Regions from separate parts of the Isoptericola nanjingensis genome, predicted to be linked through region 3. Evidence: riboswitches for the same ligand, from Rfam matches in the RefSeq annotation. Region 3 holds a riboswitch; each other region holds the start of a gene.

Region 1 (4,313 bases), on a different contig from region 3:
GCGCAGCGCCCCCATCACCTGCGCGGAGGCCGCCTCGTACACCGGGTGGTCGACCGGCAGGATCACCGCGTCCGGGACCCTGCGGGCCGCCACGCGCAGCGGCATCCCCGACCGGACGCCGTACGCCCGCGCCTCGTACGACGCGGTGGAGACCACCGCCCGCTCCGTCGGGTCGCCGCGCCCACCGACGATCACCGGCCTGCCCGCGAGCTCCGGGCGCCGCAGCACCTCGACCGCGGCCAGGAACTGGTCGAGGTCGACGTGCAGCACCCAGCGGAAGCGGCGCGCGCCCATGCCCCGAGTCTGCGCCACGGCGCGGGGTCCGCGCCGCGCGGGGACGTCCGCGCGGGGACCGTCGTGCGGAAACCTACGCGGGGCCCGTCGGCGGGGAGACCAGCGCGCCGAGGTCCGGCGGGCTGTATCCCGACCCCTTCAGCACCTTGCCGTCCGCCCGCCGCAGCACGCAGCCGTCGGCGTCCACCTTGCTCATGTTCGAGCGGTGGACCTCGACGAACACCGCCGGAAGGTCGATCCCCAGCGCGTCGGCGGCGACGTCGCCGCCCTCGGCCAGCGCCGTCGCGAGGTCCGCGAGCGCCTCGGCCGCCTCCCCGGACTCCTCTGCCAGCAGCGCCCGGCGGTGCTCCGCCAGACCCGGTCGGGCGGTCTCGACCTCGAGGTCGAACGCCGCACGGAACTCGGCGACCCGTCGCATCGGCTCGTGGTCCATGCCGGCACCGTAGGCGGTGCCGGGCGCGTCGTCGAGCGGGTGAGGACCGGGCGAAAACCGGGGGCGCACGCATTCCCGGCCCCGTGGGCCGCTCTCTCCCAGGGCGACCACCCCCGGGTCGCACCTCCCCCTGGAAGAGAGCACCACCATGTCCGTCTCCACCCCGACCCACCGCACGACCGCCGGCACCCGCGCACCGAGCGCCCCCGCCGCCCGTCGGCTCCCGAACGCGCTGGCCGAGCAGGTGGCGCTGCGGCTCGACGTCGCCGTCACCGCCCTCGCCCGGTTCCTCACCCGGTGGTCCGTCCCGGCTCTGCGGGTCGCGCTCGGGCTCGTGTTCCTGGGCTTCGGCGTCCTGAAGTTCTTCCCCGGCGCCAGCCCCGCCGAGGAGATCGCGGGCCGCACCGTCGAGACGCTCACGCTCGGGCTCGTCCCCGCCACGACCGCCGTCGTCCTGGTCGCCGTCATGGAGACCTTCATCGGGCTCACCCTGGTCTCCGGCCGCCTGCTGCGGGTCGGGCTGGTCGTCCTCGCCGTCGCGATGGTCGGCATCCTGTCCCCCGTCGCGCTGTTCGGCGACGAGCTGTTCGGGCACGGCATGACCCTGCTGGGCCAGTACGTGCTCAAGGACGTCGTCCTGGTCGCGGGCGCCGCCGTCGTCGCGGCCGTCGCGCTCGGCGCGCGCCTTCGCCTGGAGGCCTGACGAGAAAGGCGCCCTCGCACCACCCCGGAGCCTCCGGCCGTCCCCCCGGCCGGAGGCTCCGGTGCGTCCACGTGTCCGGATGGTGAGAAGTCTCCGGACGGCCCTGGCGTTCGTCCGACCGGCTGCTATACCTCCGCGCAGGTCACGAGCCCCAGCGCGAAGCCCCGGCTGGCTGGGCAGCAACCCCCATGTCACGGCGGGGTGCTCCGGGAGATGACCTGGCCGCCGGCCGGCCCGTCCCCACGGGTCGAGACGCCGTGCGGCAAGCGTGATCGACGGACTGCGAGGGACGACCCATGACCGAGAACACCCGCCCCGCCACCCCCTCCGTGGTGGTGGTCTCCGGCAACCCGCGCGCGGGCTCGCGCACCGTGACCGCGGCGGAGGCCGCCGCCAGCCGCGTCGCCGAGCTGCTCGGCACCGCGGACGTGGCGACGATCGAGCTCGCGGCGTTCGCGGGCGAGATCCTCACTGCCGCGCACCCGGCCGCCGACGCGGCGAAGGAGCGCCTGGCGCGCGCCACGGTCGCCGTCGTCGCGACCCCCGTCTACAAGGCCTCCTACACGGGCCTCCTCAAGGCGTTCCTCGACCTCTACGGGCCCGACGGCCTGGCGGGCGTCGTCGTCGTGCCACTCGTCGTGTCCGGCAACCCGGCGCACGCACTCGCCGGCGAGGCACACCTCCGACCCGTGCTCGTGGAGCTGGGCGCGGTCGTGCCCACCCGCACGCTGACCCTCACCGAGGCCCAGCTGCCGGAGCTCGGCGAGGCGCTGGACCCCTGGTTCGCCCGCTGGGCGACGCCGTTGCGCCGGGCCGCCGGCGTGCCCGTCCCGTCGGCCACGACCACCACCCCCACGACCACCCCCTCGACCACCCCCTCGACCGCCGAGCTGACGGGAGCCGCCCTGTGACCACGGAACACGCCCACCAGCGCACCGACCTGTCCGCCCTGTCCGAGATCGAGGAGCTCCTGGCCCAGCAGGACGAGCCCCAGCTGTCCCCGGACGAGTTCAAGACGGTGTTCCGCCAGCACCCGGCCGGCGTGGCCGTCGTCGCGCTCGAGCACGCGGGCCGCCCCGTCGGGTTCACCGCCACGTCCGTGATCTCCGTGTCCGCCGCGCCGCCCCTGCTCGCGTTCTCGCTGGCGTCCACGTCGTCGTCCTGGCCCGCCGTCTCGGCGGCCGGCACGCTCGCGATCAGCTTCCTCGCCGACCACCAGGACGACCTCTCCGCCCGCTTCGCCACCAGCGGCATCGACCGCTTCGCGGGGGGCGGCTGGACGGCGCTGCCCTCGGGCGAGCCCGTCATCGACGGAGCCGTCTCCTGGGTGCGCGCCCGCGTGCTGCAGCGCACCCCGGTCGGCGACAGCTACCTGGTCTCGCTGCGCGCGCTGCAGTCCGGGTCGGATGGGACCTCGCCCCTGGTCTACCTCGACCGCACCTACCACCGGCTCGGCGACGAGTCCGCGATCTGACGGGACAGCGACACATGACCGACCTCACCACCCCCTTCGTCGTCGGGCTCGACGTCGACGGCGCAGGCGCCCACCCTGCGGCAGCCGCCGCGACAGGCCTCACGCCGGCCGAGCTCGTCGGGGCACCTCGCCTCGCCCGCGGCGTGCGGCGTGCCGAGAACGCCGGCGTCACCTTCGTGACGTTCGCCGACGCGCTGCTGCCCGCGGTCGCCGGGTCGCCCGGCTCCGCGCGGCTCGACGCCGTCACGCGCGCGGCGTTCGTGGCCCGCACCACCACCGCGATCGGCCTGGTGCCCCAGGTCCCGGCCACCTACCCGGAGCCGTTCCACGTCGCGACCCAGCTCGCCTCCCTCGACATCGCGGCGGGTGGCCGCGGCGGCTGGCTCGCCGCGGCCACCCGCACCCCGGAGACGGCCGACGCCTACGGTCGCGAGCCTGTCGCCGATCTCGCCCGCGAGGCCCGCGACGTCGTGCAGGTGGTGCGCGACCTCTGGGACTCGTGGGAGGACGACGCCGTGATCCGCGACGTCGCGACCGGACGCTACGTGGATCGCGACCGGCTGCACCACGTCGACTTCGTGGGCGAGACCTTCTCGGTGAAGGGCCCGCTCATCAGCCCCCGGCCGCCGCAGGGGCAGCTCGTGGTGCTCGCCCCGGCCGGCGACGTCGCGCCGTCGGTGAGCGACGATCCCCTGGTCGACGTCGCGCTCGTCGGCGGCTCCGACATCGCGGCCGCCCGGGCGGCGGCGCGCGCCGCGACCGCCCCCGCGCCCGGCGCGGACGACGGCGCCGCCCTGGCGGTGGTCGACCTGGAGGTGGTGCTCGACGCCGACGGCCGCACCGCACGGACCCGGCTCGCCGAGCTCGACGCCGCGACCCCCGCCGGGGCACGCACGGGCTGGGGGGCGGGTGCCCTGCAGTACTCCGGCGACGCCGCGGGCCTGTCCGGTCTCCTCGCCCGGCTGGCAGCCTCGGGCGACGTCGCGGGCGTGCGGCTGCTGCCCGCCGTGCTCGACGTCGACCTGCCGGTGCTCGCCCGTGACGTGCTCCCCGCGCTGCATGCCGCCCGGCTCACCGCAGCGCCCCGCGCGGGCGCCACCCTGCGCGAGACGCTCGGGCTCCCGCGCCCCGCCAACCGCTACGACACCCGCCCCGGCGCCGGCACCCGGGCGCGGCACGCCGCCCCGCACGCCGCCGCGATCGCCTGAGGAACCCCGATGACCGCACCGACGACACCGCCCCACGCCCCCGACGCCCCGATCACCCGCCCCCGCGCGCAGGTGCAGTTCGGCGTCTTCTTCCAGGGCGTCAACCACACCACCATCTGGTCCGACCCGGAGTCCGGGTCGCAGACCGACTTCGCGTCCTTCGAACGCGTGGTCCGCACGGCCGAGCGCGGCCTGTTCGAC
Region 2 (4,313 bases), on a different contig from region 3:
CCGGCGAAGTCGAGGCGCGTGCGGGCGTGCGGGTCGCGCAGCCGGATCGCGAGGCGTCCGGTGCGCCGCACCAGCTCGATCGCCACCGCGGCCGTCTCCCCTGCCGGCGGGAGGTCCGGGTCGGCGCCGTCGGCGGGCTCGCGGCCGGGGGGCAGGAACGTGCCCAGGACGACGCTGCCACCCTCGGGGACGTCGCCGTCGTACGCGCCGTCCGCGACCTCCGGCCCTCGGACCCGGGGTCCGTCGGCCTCCCCCGGCCGCAGGTGGGCGCCGGCACCGTCGGCGAGCCAGAGCCCGGGCACGCCGGGCAGCGGCTCGGGTCGCGAGGGCAGCCAGTGGAACCCCGCCAGGCTCAGCCAGCCGTGGGGCGCGGCGAGCTCGCGCTCGCGGTCGGCCCGCCGGCTCGCGCTCCGTGCCGCGGCGGAACCGGCGGCGGAACCGGCGGCCGGCGCGTGCGCAGGGGCGCCTGCGGGGTCCGTGGGACGGACGCGTGGTGTGTCGGTGACGGTCATCGGGGGGCCTCCGGTCACAAGAGGGCGAGCGACGTCGCGGCGGGTGTCGGCGACGCGGGCGGCGGGGGTGACGTGGCGGGCGTCGGGGCGGGCGGTCACGCGCGCACCAGCCGGGAGTCGGCGGTGCGGCCCGCCCGGGCGCGCGGCCGCGCGTGCGCCGGTGCGGGGGCGACGACGGCGCTGCCGGCATCGCCGGCGTCGGCGGCGGGCCCCACGTCCGGCAGCCCGAGGGTCGCGCGGAGGGTGCGCGGCGCCGGGGACGCCACCGCGCGCACGCCGTCCCGCGCGAGGCGCGGGAGCACACCGTCGACGAGGGCGTCCAGGTCGGGGCCGAGCGACGAGGGCCGCAGCAGGAACCCGTCGGACGCGCCGGCGTCCCGCCAGTCCACGATCGTCTCGGCGAGGTCGTCGGGGGTGCCGGCCACGACGAGCAGCCCGCCGGAGATCTCCGGGCCCTCGAGGGCCTCGACCAGCTCCAGCCGCGCCTGCGCGCTGGCCCGGTCCTCGGCCAGCACGACATACGCCTCGGTGAGCACGCGCAGCGTGTCGGGGTCGCGGCCCGCGGCCTCGGCAGCGTCGCGCAGCCGGGAGCGCAGCCGGACGGCGCGGGCCGGCGCGGTGGCGGCGACGCGCACGACGTCCGCCGTCCGGGCGGCGAGGTCGAGCGCGGCCTCGCTCCGGGCGGAGACGACGACGGGCGGCCGCCCCTGCCGCGTCCCGGCGCCCCGGGGCCCGTCGGCGGCCCGGCCCTCGGCGGGCCGGTACCGGCGCACGGCGAAGCGGATGCCGTCGTGGTCCACGCGGAAGCGCCCCTCGTCGTCGACGGCGACGGCGCCGGCCGTGTCACCCGCGTTCGGCCCGGCCGACGTCGCGAGCCCGTCCCAGTGCCGCACGACCTGTGCCGCGACGTCACGGGCCTGCTCCGCCCACGCGTCGTCCTGGGCGACGATTCCGGTGGGGAGCCCGACCTGCCACCCGGCCCGGCCGGAGCTCGCCTGGTCGACGCGGGCGACGGCCTGGGCGACGTGCGCCGGGTCCACGTGCGCGGTGTCGACGGCGGCGACCAGCCCGGCCCGCGTGGTGTGGGGTGCCACCCGTGCGGCGGCCACGGCCGCGTCGAGCCGCCCGGTCACCTGCCGCCGGCCCGGGTGCAGCAGGAAGCCCTCGTCGAGGGTGACGAGGTCGAGGCCGCCGCCGTCGGCGGTGCGCACGAGCTGGACGAAGCGCTCGGCGTCGAACGACCGCGGCTGCACGATGCCGCGCGCCCGGTGCACGCCGGGGCGGGCGCCGGCCGCCGTGAGGTCGACGCCGACGACGAGGGGGGACGGGGTGCTGGTGGTGGACGTCGAGGGCAGGGAGTAGGGCACGTCGGCTCCGATCAGGGCGCGGCGGACGGGCGCACTCGGGCACGGGTCGTGGACCTGCGGGTGCGCGCCGCCGCCGGGAGGGCACGGGGAGGAATGCCCGCCGGGACCGGCGGGCGGGGCCGTCTGCGGCCGGGCCCGGCAGGTGCCGGGCCGTCGAGGAGGGTCGTCCGCCGCGGGCGGCGGACGATCAGGCCGCGATCAGCGGCGTCGACACCACGCCCGGGCGGACGCCGAGGTCACCGGCGAGGCGGACGGCACGTGCCGGGACGACAGGGGGCGCACGGTGGTGGCGTCGCGGTGCATGCTCGTCCTCTCCTGCTCCCCGCCGGGGCGGGGGTCGCGTGTTGCCGTGCCGTCGGCGACGGCCGGCCTGGTCCTCACCCGGGGCACCCGCCCGCGCTGGGGGTTGCCGTCCGACGAGCCGGGGCTTCGCGTCGGAGCTCGTGACCATCCGGGAGGTCCGGCCGCACCGCCTGGGGCGCCGCGGTCGTCCGATCCGGTGCGCAGGAACGTAGGTCTCCGGAAGGGGGGGTGTCAACGGTTCCTCCCGACCGTCTCGAATACCGAACAGTTCCGACCGTTTTTATCGGATTATCGAGCGTCAGGAAACCCGTCTACCGTGGTGCCCGTGAGCCAGAACGCAGGGCACGGACCCGAGCAGCACACTCCCGCGGTCGCCGAGATCCGGGAGCTGGTCGACCAGCTGCGCCGGCTCGTCCTCACCTACAAGTTCGGGATCGACGAGGTCATGACGAAGATCTCGATCCTGCGCGACGAGTTCCGGCTCATGCAGAACTACAACCCCGTGGAGCACGTGGGCTCGCGACTCAAGTCGCTCGAGTCGATCGTGGCGAAGTGCCGCCGCAAGGGCATCCCGCTGACGCCCGACGGCGTGCGCCAGCAGATGTTCGACGTCGCGGGGGTCCGCGTCACCTGCAGCTTCGTCTCCGACATCTACAAGGTCCGCGACATGCTGACCAACCAGGCCGACATCACCGTCCTGGAGGAGCGCGACTACATCGCCCACCCCAAGGCGAACGGGTACAAGTCCTTGCACCTCATCGTCCAGGTGCCCGTGTACCTCTCCGACCGGGTCGAGCACGTCGTCGTCGAGATCCAGCTGCGCACCATCGCCATGGACTTCTGGGCGAGCCTCGAGCACAAGATCTACTACAAGTACGCGCGCGACGTGCCCCGGCACCTCACGGACTCGCTCAAGCTCGCCGCCGACGTCGCGTCGTCGCTCGACAGCTCCATGGAACGCATCCACGACGAGGTCAAGGCCATCGCCGGCGAGGCGGAGCCTGTCGAGCAGCGGGACTCGCTGCTCACCCCCGAGGAGATGCTCCGCACCTTCTGGACGGCGGCCAAGGCCGAGGGAGACGTGCTCCGCACGACCCGCGAGAGCTGAGGCGGGCATGGGACCCTCCGAGCACCAGGACCTCGCCGCCGCCGTCGCGCTCGCCCTCCCCGGCGCCACCCGCACCTGGCCCTTCGGGCCCGACCACGACGTGTTCAAGGTCCAGGGCAAGGTCTTCTGCATGACCACGGAGGTCACGGGCACCCCGCTCGTGACGCTCAAGTGCACGCCCGACGACGGCGAGGCGCTCCGCCAGGAGCTCGAGAGCGTGACCGCCGGCTACCACATGAACAAGCGCCACTGGATCTCGCTGGCCCCAGGGCCGGGGATCACGCCCGACCTCGTGGAGGAGCTGGTCCTCGAGGCGTACGCGCTGGTCGTCGCGGCGCTCCCCCGTCGCCTGCGACCGGTCGACCTCGACGACACGGAGCGGTCCCGCACCGGCCTGCGCGACGTGCTCGCCGGCCGGCTCACGGCGGGCGGCTGACCCCGCCGACCCGTCAGGAGGTGCCGGAGGTGCTCGCCCGCACCACGAGCCGCGGCTCGCACGTGACGAGCCGGTGCCGGTGGGCCTCGGGTCCGGTCTCCAGCTCCTCCAGCAGGAGCCGCACCGCCTCCCGGCCGACGGCCTCCCCCGGCTGCCGAATCGTCGACAGCGGGACGGCGGAGTCCCACGCGGCGCGGTTGTCGTCGTAGCCGATGATCGCGACGTCGTCCGGCACCCGCAGCGACGACGACAGCAGCAGCGACTGCTGCACGCCCACGGCGAGCAGGTCCGCCGCCGCGACGACGGCGTCGGGACGCTCGCGGGGGTCGCGCAGCACGAGGTCGTCGCCCACGCGGCGCCCGTCCTCGACCTGGACGTTCCCCGTCTGCTCCACCTCGAGCACGACGCCCGGGTGCTCGGCGACGGCACGTTCGACCCCCAGCAGGCGGTCGCGGACCGGCACGAGCTCGGTCGTGCCGGCGAACAGGAGCCGCCGGCGCCCCTGCTCGACGAGGTGCGTCGCGGCGAGGTAGCCGCCCAGCTCGTTGTCCGGCACCACGGAGCAGACGTCGGAGTGGTCGCCCGGC
Region 3 (4,313 bases):
GTGACGGGCGACGGAGCGTCCAGCGTCACGACGACAGGCATCGACTTCCGGAGGAGCAATCCGTGAAGGGCGCAGTCATCGTGTCCACCGGGCTGCGCCTGTGACTCACCGACGTCTTCTTCATCACCGCGGTCGACGGGCGAATCGGACGTAGCCGAGCTGACACACCTGGACGTCACGTACCTCCATGACTGTGCCCTCATGACGTTCTCCACGGAACCGATCAGCGAATGGCCCGGGCGTGGGAGTGTGTTCTTCGGGGTGTCGTGGTCGGGAGACGTCGGCGCCGGCGGGGTTTGCTGGGGAAGCATCGAGCACCGCCGGCCGGCCATCGGCTGAACACAGCCCCGCGACGAATGTCGTCATCCAGTACCTGCGAGACACCGAAAGGCATCCTCCTCATGAGCGCGTCGCCAGAAGACCGGGCCTCGGGACCGAGCCGCCCGGACCCGGCCGACAGGTCCCGCCCCGCCTCCGGCTCCGCCGTCCTCGCCGCCGCTCTCCTGACCGACGACCGCGACACCGTCGGTCGCGCACTGCGGGACGGCGTGGCGGTGGTGCCGCACCTCGAGCGGGAGGACGGGACGCCGCAGGTGCGGGTCTTTCACGCACCCGTCGGCTCGGCGAAGCCGTACGACGTGTGTCTCTTCTCCTCCCCCGAGGCTCTCGAGACGTTCCTCGGGGACGACCCGGGACGCGAGTTCAGCCTGCGTCGTCGCGACTCGCTCGCCCCGTTCCTCACGCGCCACGGCGCGGTGCTCGAGCGGGTCGTGGTCGACCCTGCCGGGCCGCACCCGATGGTCCTCGGCGTCGCCGAGACTCTGGCCGCCCTGGACCTCGACCCCGACGACGATCCGACGGGTATGTCCGACGACTCCGGGGCGGGCATCAGCATCGAGGGCCTGCACGCCATGGCCAGCGTGGACGAGCCCGGAGGGTCACGCGGCATCGGCATCGAGCTCAACCTGCCCGACCACTGGGCCCTGATCGACCTGGAGGACGAGGCGCAGCGCGACCTGCAGATCCGCGCGATCGTCAAGCAGCAGGGCGCGGGGCTCGGTGACCGCGGGGCAGGGCTGCGGCGCGACCTGCGGGAGCAGCTCACCGCGGTCGCCGCGAAGGCCGCGGCCGCGGGCGGGCAGGTGATGGCCTACCTGGTGCTGCCCGGAAAGGACGCCGCCCTCGCGCTCAACCTCACGCTGTACTGGCACGACCTCGGCCCCGAGGCCGGCGAGGTCACGCACCTGCAACGCATCCACGACCGCCTCCACCCCCGGCTCGGACCCGACGACGAGCTCACCGTCACCGACACCCTCTCGGGGCCGTTCCTGCGCCACGTCCGCGTCGGCCGGGGTGCGGCCGAGCTCGGCGGCCAGGACGTCTCCCTGCTCCTGGTCGACTACTGGGCGCCGGCTCCCGGCGCACGGTCCGTCGCCCGACTCGCGTTCTCCACCCCGCACGTCGAGATCCGCGACGCGATCCTCGGCCTCACCGACAAGGTCCTGTTCGCCACCGAATGGCTCATGAGCGCGCCCGGCGACGTCACGGGCCCGACCGACGCCGACGCCGCACCGGTGCTCGCCTGATCTCGGCCCGGGGCACGAGGACCTCGGTACCGTGTTCCGCTACTGCCTGAGGAGGAGACGTGCGCGCGATCGTGTTCGAGACCCACGGCGGCCCCGAGGCGCTGCACCTCGCCGACGTCCCCGACCCGCAGGCCGGGCCCGGCCAGGTGCGCGTGCGTGTCGAGGCGGCCGCCGTCAACGGCTGGGACGTGAAGTCGCGTGCCGGGGCGACCGGCGGCCCGGCGCCGACGTCGGCCGTCGTGCCCGGGCTGGAGGTGGCGGGAGTCGTCGACCAGGTCGGGGACGGCGTGGCCGGCGTCGCGCCCGGCGACCGCGTGGTCGGGTTCGCCGTCGGCGGCGGGTACGCGGAGCTCGCCCTCACGTCGGTCTTCGCGCGCGTGCCCGACGGGCTCGCCGCGACCGACGCCGTCACCGTCCCCGTCGCGGCCGAGACCGCGACCCGCGTGCTGCGCCTCCTCGACGTCCGGCCGGGCGAGACGCTGCTCGTGCACGGCGCCTCGGGGTCGGTGGGCGAGCTGGCCGTCCAGCTCGCCGTGCGTCGCGGCGCCCGCGTGATCGGCACGGCGTCGCCGCGGAACCAGGAGCGCGTCGCCGCCCTCGGCGCGACGCCCACCACCTACGGCGCGGGGCTCGTGGAGCGGGTCCGCGCCCTCGCCCCCGACGGCGTGGACGCCGTCCTCGACACCACCGGCGCGGGCGTGCTGCCCGACTCGATCGCCCTGCGCGGCGGCACCGAGCGCATCGTCACCATCGCCGACGACGCCGCGGCGGACCTCGGCGTCGAGGCCAGCTGGCGGTCCGAGCGCGACGCCGGCGAGCTCGCCGAGGCCGTCGACGCCCGGGCCCGCGGCGACCTCGTGACCACCGTCGGCGCGGTGCTGCCGCTGGCCGACGCGCCGAGCGCCCACGCGCTCGTCGAGACGGGCCGCGCGGGCGGCAAGGTCGTGCTGGTGCCCTGAGCAGGGCGTTCCCGCCCGATCTGCATCGGCGATCGTCTCACCAGGCGGTCTCATCCTCGCCCGTATCGCGGATGCTGCGTACGATCGCGTGACAAGCCATCCAGAGCGGCCGAGAGTCCTGGCTCGACGACGCCGCAGCAACCCGTTCTCCGACGGAAGCCTCCCGAGGACGAAGGTGCTCACGCCAGGATCGATGGAGTGACGCATGGTCGCAGAGGCATCCCTTTCGCCCACCCCGGCAGCTCAGCCGGCGTTGCCGGCACGCCCGACGGTCTCGTTCGAGCTCATGCCGCCGCGCCGGCCGGACGCCGCCCCCAAGTTCTGGGAGACGGCGCGCCGGCTCGTGGCCGCACGACCGGACTTCGTGTCCGTGACGTACGGCGCCGGCGGCGGTGACCGGGCGACCGCACGCCAGGTCGTGTCCACCCTGCTCGCGGGCACGCCCGTCCTGCCCGTGGCCCACCTGACCTGCGTGGGCGCGCACCGCGAGGACGTCTCCGCCGTCATCGACGACTTCCTCGACGCCGGCACCCGCGCGTTCCTCGCCCTGCGGGGCGACCCGCCGAAGGACCAGCCGGACTGGGAGCCGCCCGCCGACGGCGTCGCGTCCTCGATCGAGCTCGTGCACCTGCTGCGCGAGGTCGAGGCGCGACGGTGCGCGACCGACCCCGGGGCCGCGCTGCGCGGCGCCGCGCGCCCGATGACGATCGCCGTCGCGACGTTCGTCGACGGCAACGTGCAGGCCGGCACCACCCGGGCCCAGGAGGTCCGGCGCCTCAAGGAGAAGCAGGACGCGGGGGCGAGCTTCGCCATCACGCAGCTGTTCTACGAGGCCGACTCCTACACCGACTTCGTCGCCGAGGCCCGCGCGGCCGGGGTGACGATCCCGATCCTCGCCGGGCAGCTGCCCACGACCGAGCCGCGCCGGCTCCGTCGCGTCGAGGAGCTCACCGGCGTCCGCGCGCCCCGGCACCTGCTGGACGCGCTCGACGCCCTGCCGGACCCGGAGGCCCAGCACGCCTACGGGACCGCGCGTGCCGTGGAGCTCGCCCAGCGCGTGCTCGACGCGGGCGCACCCGGCATCCACGTGTACACGTTCAACAAGTACCGTCCCGCTCTGGACCTGCTCGAGGGTGTCCACCTCGGCGGACCGGCGCCGGCCGACGCCACGTCGGACGGCGCGGACCTGGCCAGAAGGCCGTGGGTACCGAGCATCCCGACCCAGGCTCCCGCCGTCTGACGCGCGGAGCCCGAACTCTGGAGTGCTCATGTCCACCACATCGACACGCCCCACCCCCGCCACGGCATTTCCCGGTGGCACGATCCTCGGCTACCCGCGCATCGGGCGCCGCCGCGAGCTCAAGAAGGCCGTCGAGTCGTTCTGGGCCGGGCGCACCGACGCCGTCGACCTGGAGGTCGCGGCCGGCGCGCTGCGCCGCGAGACGGCCCGCCGCCTCGTCGACCTCGGCCTCAACCCCGACGACGGCTCCGTGCCCGGCGCGTTCTCCTACTACGACCAGGTGCTCGACGTCGTCGCGCTGCTGGGCGCCGTCCCCGAGCGGTTCCGCGACCTGCTCGACGACGCGGACGGCTCGCTCGAGCTCGACGGCTACTTCACCGTGGCCCGCGGCCGCGGCGAGGACGCCCCGCTCGAGATGACCAAGTGGTTCGACACCAACTACCACTACCTCGTGCCGGAGATCAGCGAGACGACGCCGGTCTCGTTCGCCGACCACCGCATCGTGCGCGAGTACGCCGAGGCCAAGGA
Region 4 (4,313 bases), on a different contig from region 3:
CCGAGGAGCTCGGGTTCGACTCGTTCGCGGTCGGGGAGCGGCACGCCGGCGACGTGCTGTCGTCCGCGCCCACCGTGATCCTCGGGGCGGTGGCGGCCCGCACCCGCCGCATCCTGCTGTCGACCGGCGTGACCGTGCTGTCCCTGCTCGACCCGATCCGGGTGGCGGAGGACCTGGCGACCGTCGACCAGCTCTCCCGCGGGCGGCTGGAGATCGTCATCGGCAAGGGCAACGAGGAGCTGCAGTACCCGCTGCTCGGCCTCGACATCGCGAAGCAGTACGAGTACCTCGAGGAGAACTACGAGCTCCTGCGGCTGCTCCTGTCGTCCGAGGACGTCACCTGGTCGGGCCGCCACCGCCACCGGCTGGAGCACGCCACCACACTGCCGCGACCCTTCGCCGGGCCCTTCCGCATCTGGCACGGGTCCGCGACGAGCGAGTTCGCCGTCGACCTGGCCGCCCGGTGGGGCGACCCGATCGTGAGCGCCAACGCGCTGCAGCCGCGGGAGAGCTATGGGCGGCTGATCGACCGGTACCGCGAGCGGTACGCGGCCGCCGGGCACGACCCGGCGTACCGGTTCGTCGGCGCCGGCTCCGGGGGCCTGTTCCTCGCCGACACCACGGAGCAGGCGATCGAGCAGTACCGGCCGCTGTACGAGGGGCAGGTCGCGCGGCTGCGGGCGCGCGGCTACGACCCCGCGACGCACGTCGGCAAGGCCCAGGCGTTCGAGACGATCGAGGACGCCGTCGAGCGCGGCCCGGCGCTGGTCGGGTCGCCCGAGCGGGTGGCCGAGAAGATCCTCGACTACCACGGCTCCTTCGGGCACGTGCTGCAGTCCGTCTCGGTGAACCACCTGCTGGAGCCGTCCCGCCAGGAGGACGTGCTGCGCCGGTTCGCGGCCGAGGTCGCGCCCGTCGTGCGCGCCGAGGTCACGACGACGCTCTGGGGGCCCGACGACGAGCGGCGGGCCGCCGGCCTCACCGCGGCGCAGGCCCCCGCGGTGCACGACGGCACGCGTGCCGAGGCGCTGACCGTCTGACCGCCCGGCGGGGTGTCCGGCATGCGGTCATCCCGTCGACCGGATGGTGGGCGGCGGGGAGAATGGCCGCGACGTCGACCGTGTGAGGAGGCCACCGTGACGGTCCAGCCCACCCAGCTGGTGATCCTGGCCGTGCTCGTCCTGGCGACCGTCGTCCTCGGCGCGGTGTGGAGGTCCCGCCAGGGGCGCGTCCGCACCACGCCCGCGCGGCAGGACCCCGTCGTGGACTGGGCGGCCCGCGGGGTCCGGCTGGGGGAGCGGGCGACGTTCGTCCAGCTGTCCGCCGAGGTGTGCGCCCCGTGCCGCGCCACGGCCCGCGTGCTGGAGGGACTCGTCGAGCGCGAGGCGGGCGTCGAGCACCACGAGCTCGACGTCGACGACCATCTCGACCTCGTGCGCGAGCTCGGCGTCCTCACCACCCCGACGGTGCTGGTGCTGGACGCGACCGGGGCGCAGGCCGCCCGCAGCAGCGGCGGGATGTCGCCCGCTCAGGCGCGCCAGGCCCTGGCCGCCGTGGTCCCCGTCGGCTGAGCCCGCCGAACCCCGTCCCCGAGGAGAACCGATGACCTCCGAGCGTCCCGCCGGCCAGGCCCCCGTCACGCGGGCCCCGGCCGGCATCGACCCGCGCGGCCCTCGGGTGGGCGCCGCCGTCACGGCGCTGCTGCTCGCCGTGGTCGTGCTCCTCGGGGCGAGCCCCGCCGGCCTCGTGCTGCTCGCCGTCGTGGCCGCCGGGTTCCTCCTGGGCGCCGTGCGCGGCGCGCAGGGCACGGTGCAGGGCTGGCTCTTCAAGACCCTCGTTCGTCCCCGGCTCGCGCCGCCCGCCGAGCTCGAGGACCCGCGCCCGCCGCGGTTCGCCCAGCTCGTCGGCCTCGTCGTCACGGGCGTCGGCGTCGTGCTCGGGCTCGCAGGCGTGCTGGCCGCGGTGCCGTGGGCCGCGGGGATCGCGTTCGTCGCGGCCGGCCTCAACGCCGTCGTCGGCCTGTGCCTCGGCTGCGAGCTCTACCTGCTCGGCGCGCGCCTGCGGCCCTCCGCCCGCTGAGGCCGCCGCCCACCACCGGACCCCTCGAGGCCCCGCCGTCACCGACGGCGGGGCCTTCGGCGTCTGCGGCGCCCGTCCCGCGTCCGTGATGTGAGACGACCCGCCCGACCCTTGACTCGGGAGGCCGCGGCGGCTTCCCTGCCGCCCAGGTGACGAGCGCCAGCACCCAGGCCCGGCTCGCTGGCCAGCAACCCTTCGACGTGACGGGGTGCTCCGGGAACGACCTGACCCCGCCGCGCCCGCGGCCGGGTAAGCACGGCTCCGGTCGTCCATGACCGCGCCCCGGCCCGTGCCGGCGCGGGGGGCGACCCGCCATGACCACGAGGAACACCACGCGATGACCACCACCCCGCGCGCACCGCGCACCCAGGACCCCAGGCGCACCCCGCGACGCAGCGTCGTCGGGCTCGCCGCCACCGTCTCGGCCGCCGGCCTCCTGCTCAGCGCCTGCTCGACGGGCGCCGACGCCGCGGGCACCGGCGCCGACGCGAGCGGCGAGCCCGTCGCCGGCGGCGACCTGACGTTCGCCATCACGGTGGACTCGCACTGCGTCGACCCGCAGCAGGTCGGCAACAACGACGCGATCGCGGCCGCCCGTCAGACCGTCGCGTCGCTCACCGCCCAGGACCCGGAGTCCGGCGAGATCCTGCCCTGGCTCGCGGAGGGCTGGGAGGTGAACGACGACGCCTCCAGCTACACGTTCCACCTGCGCGACGACGCCACGTTCGCCGACGGCACGCCGATCGACGCCGCCGCGGTGAAGACCAACTTCGACGCGATCGTCGACCTGGGTGCCGTGGCGTCCCTCGGTTCCCAGTACCTCGTCGGCTACGCGGGCACCACCGTCGTGGACGAGCACACCGTGACCGTCGACTTCGACGAGCCGAGCGCGCAGTTCCTCCAGGCGACGTCGACGTTCTCCCTCGGCCTGCTCTCGCCCGACTCGGCGACCCTCTCGACCGAGGATCGCTGCGCCGGGAAGTACGTCGGCTCCGGGCCGTTCGCCGTGAAGTCCTACACCCCGGACCAGGAGATCGTGCTGGAGAAGGTCGCGGGCTACGACTGGGGGTCGGAGGCCAGCAGCCACACGGGCGAGGCGTACCTCGACACGGTGACCCTGAAGGTCATCCCCGAGGCGGGTGTGCGCTCCGGGTCCCTGCAGTCGGGACAGATCGACGCGACCGCCGCGCTGAACGCCGTCGACCTGCCGCAGTTCGACGGCAACGGGTTCTGGCTGTCCTACCGCGCCAACCCGGGCGTCGTGTTCAACCTGTTCCCCCACGAGTCCAGCCCGCTGGCCGCCGACGAGGCCGTGCGCACCGCGCTCGTCAAGGGGATCGACCGCCAGCAGATCGTGGACACCGTGCTGACCCCGCAGGACCAGCCGGCCACCGGTGTGCTGTCCCGTTCGACGCCGCTGTTCGAGGGTGCGGACGACCTGCTCGCGTACGACCCCGAGGGTGCGACGAAGGTCCTGGACGACGCGGGCTGGGTCGTGGGCGCCGACGGCATCCGCGAGAAGGACGGTCGGAGGCTCTCCACCACGGTGACGTTCTGGCAGGAGCCCGGCGCGCTCGAGCTCGTGCAGCAGCAGCTCCGGCAGATCGGGGTCGACCTGCAGCTCAAGCACGTCACGGTGGCCGAGAAGGAGGCGGCCACCGCCGCCGGCGACTTCGACTTCGACTACTACAACCTCACCCGGTCGGACGCCGACGTGCTGCGCACGATCTTCTCGGCGAACGCGCGCAACGTGAACCAGCGCGACCCGGAGGAGGTCGACGAGCTGCTCGACGACTCGGCCGCCGCCACCGATCCCGAGGAGCGCCGGACGCTGGTCTCCGAGGCGTCGAGGCTGCTGCTGGAGCGTGGTCACGCCATCCCGGTCTACGAGCTGTCCACCACGATCGCGGCGGCCGACCGCGTGCAGGGGCTGACCTTCGAGGCCTCCTCGCGGCTCGACTTCTACGACGCCTGGGTGACCGACGGCGCGGGAGAGTGAGATGACCCGCTACGTGCTGCGACGGGCCGGGCAGGGGGTGTTCGTCCTCTGGGCGGCCTTCACCGTCGCGTTCTTCGTCCTGTACCTGCTGCCGAGCGACCCGGCCGCGCTGGTCGCGTCCGGGGGCGGCGAGGTGAGCCAGGTCGACCCGACCCAGCTCGCCGCGCTGCGCGCGGAGTACGGGCTCGACCGCCCGATCCTCGTGCAGTACGGCGACGCGCTCCTCGGCGCGCTG

What was found. A riboswitch is a leader RNA that binds a small molecule or an ion and turns the genes downstream of it on or off. The one in region 3 is predicted to bind S-adenosylmethionine.
Region 1: another riboswitch for S-adenosylmethionine. It lies ahead of ACQP6G_RS07565 (NADPH-dependent FMN reductase); the one in region 3 lies ahead of ACQP6G_RS03035 (methylenetetrahydrofolate reductase).
Region 2: another riboswitch for S-adenosylmethionine. It lies ahead of ACQP6G_RS07675 (LLM class flavin-dependent oxidoreductase); the one in region 3 lies ahead of ACQP6G_RS03035 (methylenetetrahydrofolate reductase).
Region 4: another riboswitch for S-adenosylmethionine. It lies ahead of ACQP6G_RS07615 (ABC transporter substrate-binding protein); the one in region 3 lies ahead of ACQP6G_RS03035 (methylenetetrahydrofolate reductase).

What each region holds. Positions count from the first base shown of each region.
Region 1 covers NZ_JBNOZL010000003.1:438,079-442,391, forward strand. The annotation lists gene ACQP6G_RS07550 (DNA polymerase IV) at 1-294, opposite strand, end outside; gene ACQP6G_RS07555 (hypothetical protein) at 368-727, opposite strand; gene ACQP6G_RS07560 (DoxX family protein) at 876-1,430, shown strand; SAM riboswitch class IV at 1,571-1,705, shown strand; gene ACQP6G_RS07565 (NADPH-dependent FMN reductase) at 1,727-2,341, shown strand; gene ACQP6G_RS07570 (flavin reductase family protein) at 2,380-2,904, shown strand; gene ACQP6G_RS07575 (LLM class oxidoreductase) at 2,919-4,112, shown strand; gene ACQP6G_RS07580 (LLM class flavin-dependent oxidoreductase) at 4,122-4,313, shown strand, end outside.
Region 2 covers NZ_JBNOZL010000003.1:461,430-465,742, forward strand. The annotation lists gene ACQP6G_RS07670 (DUF1684 domain-containing protein) at 1-512, opposite strand, end outside; gene ACQP6G_RS07675 (LLM class flavin-dependent oxidoreductase) at 608-1,879, opposite strand; SAM riboswitch class IV at 2,215-2,328, opposite strand; gene ACQP6G_RS07680 (GTP pyrophosphokinase) at 2,508-3,290, shown strand; gene ACQP6G_RS07685 (MmcQ/YjbR family DNA-binding protein) at 3,298-3,726, shown strand; gene ACQP6G_RS07690 (LacI family DNA-binding transcriptional regulator) at 3,740-4,313, opposite strand, start outside.
Region 3 covers NZ_JBNOZL010000002.1:32,004-36,316, forward strand. The annotation lists gene ACQP6G_RS03020 (hypothetical protein) at 1-4, shown strand, start outside; gene ACQP6G_RS03025 (hypothetical protein) at 402-1,586, shown strand; gene ACQP6G_RS03030 (NADP-dependent oxidoreductase) at 1,646-2,545, shown strand; SAM riboswitch class I at 2,639-2,745, shown strand; gene ACQP6G_RS03035 (methylenetetrahydrofolate reductase) at 2,751-3,785, shown strand; gene metE (5-methyltetrahydropteroyltriglutamate--homocysteine S-methyltransferase) at 3,814-4,313, shown strand, end outside.
Region 4 covers NZ_JBNOZL010000003.1:449,572-453,884, reverse strand. The annotation lists gene ACQP6G_RS07630 (LLM class flavin-dependent oxidoreductase) at 1-1,040, shown strand, start outside; gene ACQP6G_RS07625 (TlpA family protein disulfide reductase) at 1,137-1,571, shown strand; gene ACQP6G_RS07620 (DUF4395 domain-containing protein) at 1,603-2,079, shown strand; SAM riboswitch class IV at 2,228-2,341, shown strand; gene ACQP6G_RS07615 (ABC transporter substrate-binding protein) at 2,417-4,078, shown strand; gene ACQP6G_RS07610 (ABC transporter permease) at 4,080-4,313, shown strand, end outside.